DNA from 3 places in the Streptomyces sp. NPDC001714 genome. Region 2 is predicted to be linked to each of the others. Evidence: predicted binding sites of a transcription regulator. Region 2 holds the regulator's gene; each other region holds the start of a gene.

Region 1 (2,262 bases), on a different contig from region 2:
CAGGCCGAAGTCGCCGCCGAGGGGGCCACTCTCGGCGAGGTCATCTCGGACCTGGAGAAGAACCACACCGGGATCTCCGCACGCGTTCTCGACGACCAGGGCAAGCTGCGCCGGTTCGTCAACGTGTACGTCAACGACGACGACGTGCGGTTCGAGCAGGGCCTGGAGACCGCCACCCCGGACGGGGCCGGCGTCTCCATCATCCCGGCCGTCGCCGGCGGCTGACCTGCGGACCTGCTTGACAGGCTGATCGAATGACCGAACATTACCTTCGGTAACGCCGATCACCGACTGTTCACCTGATTGCCCCCTCCGTGAGAGAAGCGGAGGGGGCAATTCTGTGTGGTTGAGCGCGGTACAGTTGGGGAACACGGCCCCGATCTCCAGGTCGCGGGCCCCGTATTCGATACCGCGAGCCCGCCAAGAAGTAGCCAAAGTGCGTGGGTTTTATGCGGCTTTTGTGGCCTTTATGGGGCCCGACTTGCCCTGAATTCGGCCGAATTCTTGCTACATTCCGGACCCCGTCCGTCCAGAATTCTCGTCCGATTGACCTGTTGCAGACGGCAGTTGGACAGATACATTCAGCCGCGGTCGACGCGTTCCGGCGCACGCCCCCAACCAATGGGGGGTGAGGTCTGACCCGGATCCGCGAAGTGTGGATCTGTGCAAGGGCCAGTAATAGGGGAGTTAGGCATGGCTCAGGGCACCGTCAAGTGGTTCAACGCGGAGAAGGGGTACGGCTTCATCGCGGTCGACGGTGGTGCGGATGTTTTCGTCCACTACAGCGCGATTCAGATGGACGGCTACCGCACCCTGGAAGAGGGTCAGCGGGTCGATTTCGAGATCTCGCAGGGCCAGAAGGGGCCGCAGGCGGACATGGTCCGGCTGGCGACCAGCTGAAGCACGCGCCGACTGACAGCGACGTTCTTCTGTACTTCTTCGAAGGGCTCGTGCCTCCCGGGGCACGAGCCCTTCGGCATGTCCTGAGCCATGTTCCCGGGCCCCGGTCCTCGAGAGCCGCTTGCGCCCGCCCGTCGCCCGACCGCCACCCCCCAACGAGCACTCGCTTCGCGAGCGCGCCTTGCACTCTCCTGGGCCGAGTGCTAATCATTGGCGTTAGCACTCTGAAGGTGAGAGTGACAACGAAGGACCGGGTCGGTGAGGCCCGCAGACCGGGTGGGGCAAGGAACCCACGGGTCGGCGAGCCGTCCGTCGCGGGCGCGGGCGCGGTCCGAAGACTCACCCCCAGTCCTGGAGGGACCACTTCACATGGCCAAGATCATCGCGTTCGACGAGGAGGCGCGGCGCGGCCTTGAGCGCGGTATGAACCAGCTCGCCGACGCCGTCAAGGTCACCCTCGGCCCCAAGGGCCGCAACGTCGTCCTTGAGAAGAAGTGGGGCGCCCCCACGATCACCAACGATGGTGTGTCCATCGCCAAGGAGATCGAGCTGGAGGACCCGTACGAGAAGATCGGCGCCGAGCTGGTCAAGGAAGTCGCCAAGAAGACGGACGACGTCGCCGGTGACGGTACGACCACCGCGACCGTCCTCGCCCAGGCCCTGGTCAAGGAAGGCCTGCGCAACGTCGCCGCCGGCGCCAACCCGATGGCCCTGAAGCGCGGTATCGAGAAGGCCGTCGAGGCTGTCTCCGGTGCCCTGCTCGAGCAGGCGAAGGACGTCGAGACCAAGGAGCAGATCGCCTCCACGGCCTCCATCTCCGCCGCCGACACCCAGATCGGCGAGCTCATCGCCGAGGCGATGGACAAGGTCGGCAAGGAAGGCGTCATCACCGTCGAGGAGTCCCAGACCTTCGGTCTGGAGCTGGAGCTCACCGAGGGTATGCGCTTCGACAAGGGCTACATCTCGGCGTACTTCGCCACCGACATGGAGCGTATGGAGGCGTCCCTCGACGACCCGTACATCCTGATCGCCAACTCGAAGATCGGCTCCGTCAAGGACCTGCTCCCGCTCCTGGAGAAGGTCATGCAGTCGGGCAAGCCGCTGCTGATCATCGCCGAGGACGTCGAGGGCGAGGCCCTGTCGACCCTGGTCGTCAACAAGATCCGCGGCACCTTCAAGTCCGTCGCCGTCAAGGCCCCGGGCTTCGGCGACCGCCGCAAGGCGATGCTGAACGACATCGCCATCCTCACCGGTGGCGAGGTCATCTCCGAGGAGGTCGGTCTCAAGCTCGAGAACACGACCCTCGACCTGCTGGGCCGCGCCCGCAAGGTGGTCATCACCAAGGACGAGACCACCATCGTC
Region 2 (2,262 bases):
ATGATGTCCGAGAAGTTCCCGAACCCACCGGCCCCGAAGCCGCCCGCGCCCGCGCCGCCGCTCTGCGAGAGCGGATCGCCGCCGAGGTCGTAGACCTGCTTCTTCTGCGGGTCGGAGAGCACCTCGTAGGCGGCGTTGATCTCCTTGAACCGCTCCTGGGTCTTCGGGTCCGGGTTGACGTCCGGGTGCAGCTCGCGCGCGAGCCGACGGAAGGCCTTCTTGATCTCTTCCTGCGACGCGTCGCGGCGCACGCCGAGAACGGCGTAGTAGTCCGTGGCCACTTACGACTCCGCCAGGATCTGTCCGACGTACCGTGCCACCGCTCGTACCGCTCCCATCGTTCCCGGGTAATCCATGCGGGTCGGTCCGACCACGCCGAGTTTGGCGACTGCCTCGCCGCCCGAACCGTAGCCGACCGACACCACAGACGTGGAGTTGAGTCCCTCGTAGGCGTTCTCGTGACCGATGCGTACGGTCATGCCCGAATCCCCGGCCTCGCCAAGGAGCTTGAGCAGCACGACGTGCTCCTCCAGAGCCTCCAGGACGGGCCGGATCATGAGGGGAAAGTCATGTCCGAAGCGGGTGAGATTGGCGGTGCCGCCGATCATCAGCCGCTCCTCGTTCTCCTCGACGAGCGTCTCCAGCAGCGTGGAGAGCACCGCCGAGACCGCGCCGCGGTCCTCGACCTCGAAGGCTTCCGGCAGATCCTCCACCAGCCGGGGCACGTCCGAGAACCGGCGCCCCGCGACCCGGCTGTTCAGCCGCGCCCGCAGGTCCGCCAGAGACGTCTCCCCGAAGGGCGCCGGGCAGTCGACCATCCGCTGCTCGACCCGCCCGGTGTCGGTGATCAGCACCAGCATCAGCCGGGCCGGAGCCATCGACAGCAGTTCCACGTGCCGCACGGTCGACCGCGTCAGCGACGGGTACTGCACGACCGCCACCTGCCGGGTCAGCTGGGCCAGCAGCCGAACGGTCCGCGCCACGACGTCGTCGAGATCGACGGCGCCGTCGAGGAAGTTCTGGATGGCCCGCCGCTCGGGCGCGCTCATCGGTTTGACGCCGGCCAGCTTGTCGACGAACAGCCGGTAGCCCTTGTCGGTGGGGATCCGCCCGGCGCTGGTGTGCGGCTGGGCGATGAACCCCTCGTCCTCCAGGGCGGCCATGTCGTTGCGCACGGTCGCCGGGGAGACCCCGAGGTTGTGCCGTTCGGTCAGCGCCTTCGACCCGACCGGTTCCTCGGTGCCGACGTAGTCCTGGACGATGGCGCGCAATACCTGAAGCCTGCGTTCACTCAGCATCCAGCGCCACACCTCCAGAAACTCGTCCCGCGGCCTTTCGGTCACTTCGGGCCTTTCGTCTGGCACTCTGCGAACGCGAGTGCCAGCATCCCCGGCCCAGTGTACGGCCGTGGGGTACTGACTGGGCAAGGTCGGTCAGGACCCATGGCGTTCTACGGCTAGCGTCGCGGCATGACGGTGACTTGGGAAGAGCTGGGCTGGGAGCGGGTGGCCGAAGGGGTCGGCCGGTGCCGGCTGCCGGGCTGGGACTGCACGGCCGGTCTGGTCCTCGGCGCGGGTACGGCCCTGATGGTGGACGCCGGGTCGAGCCTGGCGGAGGGCGCACGGTTGCGTACGGAGGCGCAGGCACTGGCCGACCGCCGTGTGACCCATCTCGCGCTGACCCATCCCCACTTCGACCATGTCTTCGGCGCGGCCGCCTTCGCGGGCGCGGACCTGTACGCGGCGGTGGGCACGGAGGCCGTCTTCGCGTACGAACGCGAGGAGCTCCGCCTGGACGCGATCCGCAACGGCCTGCCGGCCGCGGAGGCCGAGGAGGCGGCCGACGCCCTCCCGCTCCCGCGCCGCCTGGTGTCCGGCGAGTGGACGCTCGATCTGGGCGACGGCCGCCAGGCCCTGCTGGCCAACGTGGGCCCCGGCCACACCGCCCACGACCTCGCCGTCCTGGTCCCCGGCGACCCCGAGGTGGTGTTCTGCGGCGACCTGGTGGAGGAGTCCGGCGATCCGCAGGCCGGCCCCGACGCCGTACCGTCCCGCTGGCCCGCGGCCCTGGACCGCCTGCTCTCGCTCGGCGGCGACCGCGCCCTGTACGTACCCGGTCACGGAGCGGTGGTGGACGCTGCGTTCGTACGGGCCCAGCGCGACGCCCTGGCGGCCCGTTTCGGCGTGTCGTAGGCGCACCGGTTCGGCTTCTCCTATCGTCATCCGAATGCGCCAGTACTCCGCCGACCTGACCCCGCCGTGG
Region 3 (2,262 bases), on a different contig from region 2:
CAGCGCGGCGACGGCGGCGATGTCGGACTTCTCGTCGATCGGGCGGGCCGACGCGAGCAGGTCCTCGGAGACGGCGGCGACCGCGGCGTCGATGCCCTTCTTCAGGGCGGCCGGGGAGGCACCGGCGGCGACGTTCTTCAGGCCCTCGCGGACGAGCGCCTGGGCCAGCACGGTGGCGGTGGTCGTACCGTCACCCGCGATGTCGTTGGTCTTGGTCGCCACCTCCTTCACCAGCTGCGCGCCGAGGTTCTCGTACGGGTCCTCGATCTCGACCTCGCGGGCGATCGTGACACCGTCGTTGGTGATGGTGGGGGCGCCGAACTTCTTGTCGATGACGACGTTGCGGCCCTTGGGGCCGATCGTCACCTTGACCGTGTCGGCAAGCTTGTTGACGCCGCGCTCAAGGGCGCGACGGGCGTCCTCGTCGAACTTCAGGATCTTCGCCATGGCAGCGGATGCCCTCTCGGAAATCTGGGGTGAACAAGACTGCGCCCCTGGCGCCCGGCTTCTTGGAGGATCGCGGGGGCCAGGGGCGCAGCTTCAAGCGGAGTGCTTGAGGTGTAAGTCGCAGGCTTACTTCTCGATGATCGCGAGCACGTCGCGAGCCGAGAGGACGAGGTACTCGTCGCCGTTGTACTTCACCTCGGTGCCGCCGTACTTGCTGTAGAGCACGACGTCGCCGACCTTGACGTCGAGCGGCAGGCGCTCGCCGTTCTCGAAACGGCCCGGGCCCACGGCGAGGACGGCGCCCTCCTGGGGCTTCTCCTTCGCGGTGTCCGGGATGACCAGGCCGGAGGCCGTGGTCTGCTCGGCGTCGAGCGGCTGGACCACGATGCGGTCCTCAAGCGGCTTGATGGCAACCTTGGAGCTGGCGGTCGTCACGATCCGACCTCCCCCTTCGGAGATCTCACGGGGTTAACTGTCTGAGGTGGCGACCAGGTCGATCCGTCGTCGCGGGTGCCGGACCTGCCCGTCGCGTTGTTGGCACTCTCATCTGCCGAGTGCCAGAGCCGAGACTATGACCGCGATTAGCACTCGGTCAAGCGGAGTGCCAATTGCCTGCGGCGCGGCGCCGAAAAAACCGGGTTGCGCGGTGTTGCGGTGGCCGTCCCTGGGGGCTGCGCCCCCAGACCCCCCGTTCGGCCTTCGGCCTCGTCCTCAAACGCCGGACGGGCTGGATTTTGTGGCCGTCGTCGAACACCCGACCGGCGGGATCTTGTGGCCGAGCGCCGTCGTTAAAACACCCGACCGGCGGGATGTGCGGCCGAGCCCGGAGGCGGCGCTACAGGTAGTCCTCCAGTCGGCCCACCGTCAGCCCGCTCGCCTGTACCCGGCGCAGCAGCCGGGCGGTGCGCTCCCTGAGGGGCGGGCCGAGGGCCTCGTCGGGGCCCACCAGGATGATGTCGCCGGGGCGGAGCTGCTTGTCGCCGGTCCGGTAGGTGACGCCGTCGGGCGTCATCGCCGCCCGCCACAGGACCACCGCCGTGACTCCGCAGTCGGCCGCCGCGCGGAGGGTGGTGGTGTCGTAGGTGCCGTAGGGCGGGCGGAAGAGGCGGGGGCGGATGCCGAAACGGGACTTCAGCTTCTCCTGCTGGCCGCAGATCTCGGCGCGCTGGCCGGCGTAGGGCAGGCCGGGCATGGCCGGGTGGTCCAGGGTGTGGTTCTGGACGCTGGCGCCGACCGACTGGAGGCGGGCGAAGTGGCCGTAGCCGGGGCCGACCACGCTGTCCGTGAGGAACATGCTCACCGGCAGCCGCAGTTCGCGGACCATGTCGACGAAGCGGGGGTCCTTCTCGGCGCCGTCGTCGTAGGTCAGGAAGACCACCCGGTCGGAGGTGGGGATGCGGTCGACGACCGGGGGGAGGGCGGTGCGGAAGGACAGCGGGTGCAGCGGCGGGCGGGGGGCCGGGGCGAGGGGTTCGGTCAGGCCCCACCGGCGGTACGCCGGCTCGCCGGCCGGGCCCTGCGGGCGCACCCGGTCGGCCGCCTTCCTGCCGAGCCGTTCGATGGGGTCGACGGACGGCGCGCAGGCCGACAGAAGGAGGGCGGCGGCCAGGACTGCGGCCGTCGCCCTCGGTCGGCTCACAGGTAGTCCTCCAGGCGCGCCACCGCGTAGCCGTCGCGGGTGACCTTGTTCAGGAAGCGGCGCATGTCGTCGACCATGGTGCCGTCCCAGTCGTTCCGGCCCCGGAAGTGCGTGAGGACGATGTCACCGGGGTGGAGTCCGCGGTCCCACTCCCGGTACTCCCAGTGGTCGACGAA

Evidence for each region. The regulator HrcA, encoded in region 2, represses chaperone genes, less so after heat shock. The targets are predictions, from matches to a motif close to TTNGCACTCNGNNNNNCNGAGTGCNAA.
Region 1: a site for HrcA is predicted at 1,081-1,107, ahead of groL (chaperonin GroEL). Genes of this name have one in related genera too.
Region 3: a site for HrcA is predicted at 1,029-1,055, ahead of groES (co-chaperone GroES). Genes of this name have one in related genera too.

The regions. Positions count from the first base shown of each region.
Region 1 is NZ_JBIAUL010000015.1:62,887-65,148, forward strand. It holds gene ACFY0P_RS33865 (ubiquitin-like small modifier protein 1) at 1-225, shown strand, start outside; gene ACFY0P_RS33870 (cold-shock protein) at 694-900, shown strand; gene groL (chaperonin GroEL) at 1,270-2,262, shown strand, end outside.
Region 2 is NZ_JBIAUL010000004.1:532,225-534,486, forward strand. It holds gene dnaJ (molecular chaperone DnaJ) at 1-281, opposite strand, end outside; gene hrcA (heat-inducible transcriptional repressor HrcA) at 282-1,298, opposite strand; gene ACFY0P_RS14045 (MBL fold metallo-hydrolase) at 1,470-2,192, shown strand; gene ACFY0P_RS14050 (DUF3097 domain-containing protein) at 2,227-2,262, shown strand, end outside.
Region 3 is NZ_JBIAUL010000001.1:379,253-381,514, reverse strand. It holds gene groL (chaperonin GroEL) at 1-447, opposite strand, end outside; gene groES (co-chaperone GroES) at 574-882, opposite strand; gene ACFY0P_RS01825 (polysaccharide deacetylase family protein) at 1,283-2,086, opposite strand; gene ACFY0P_RS01820 (polysaccharide deacetylase family protein) at 2,083-2,262, opposite strand, start outside.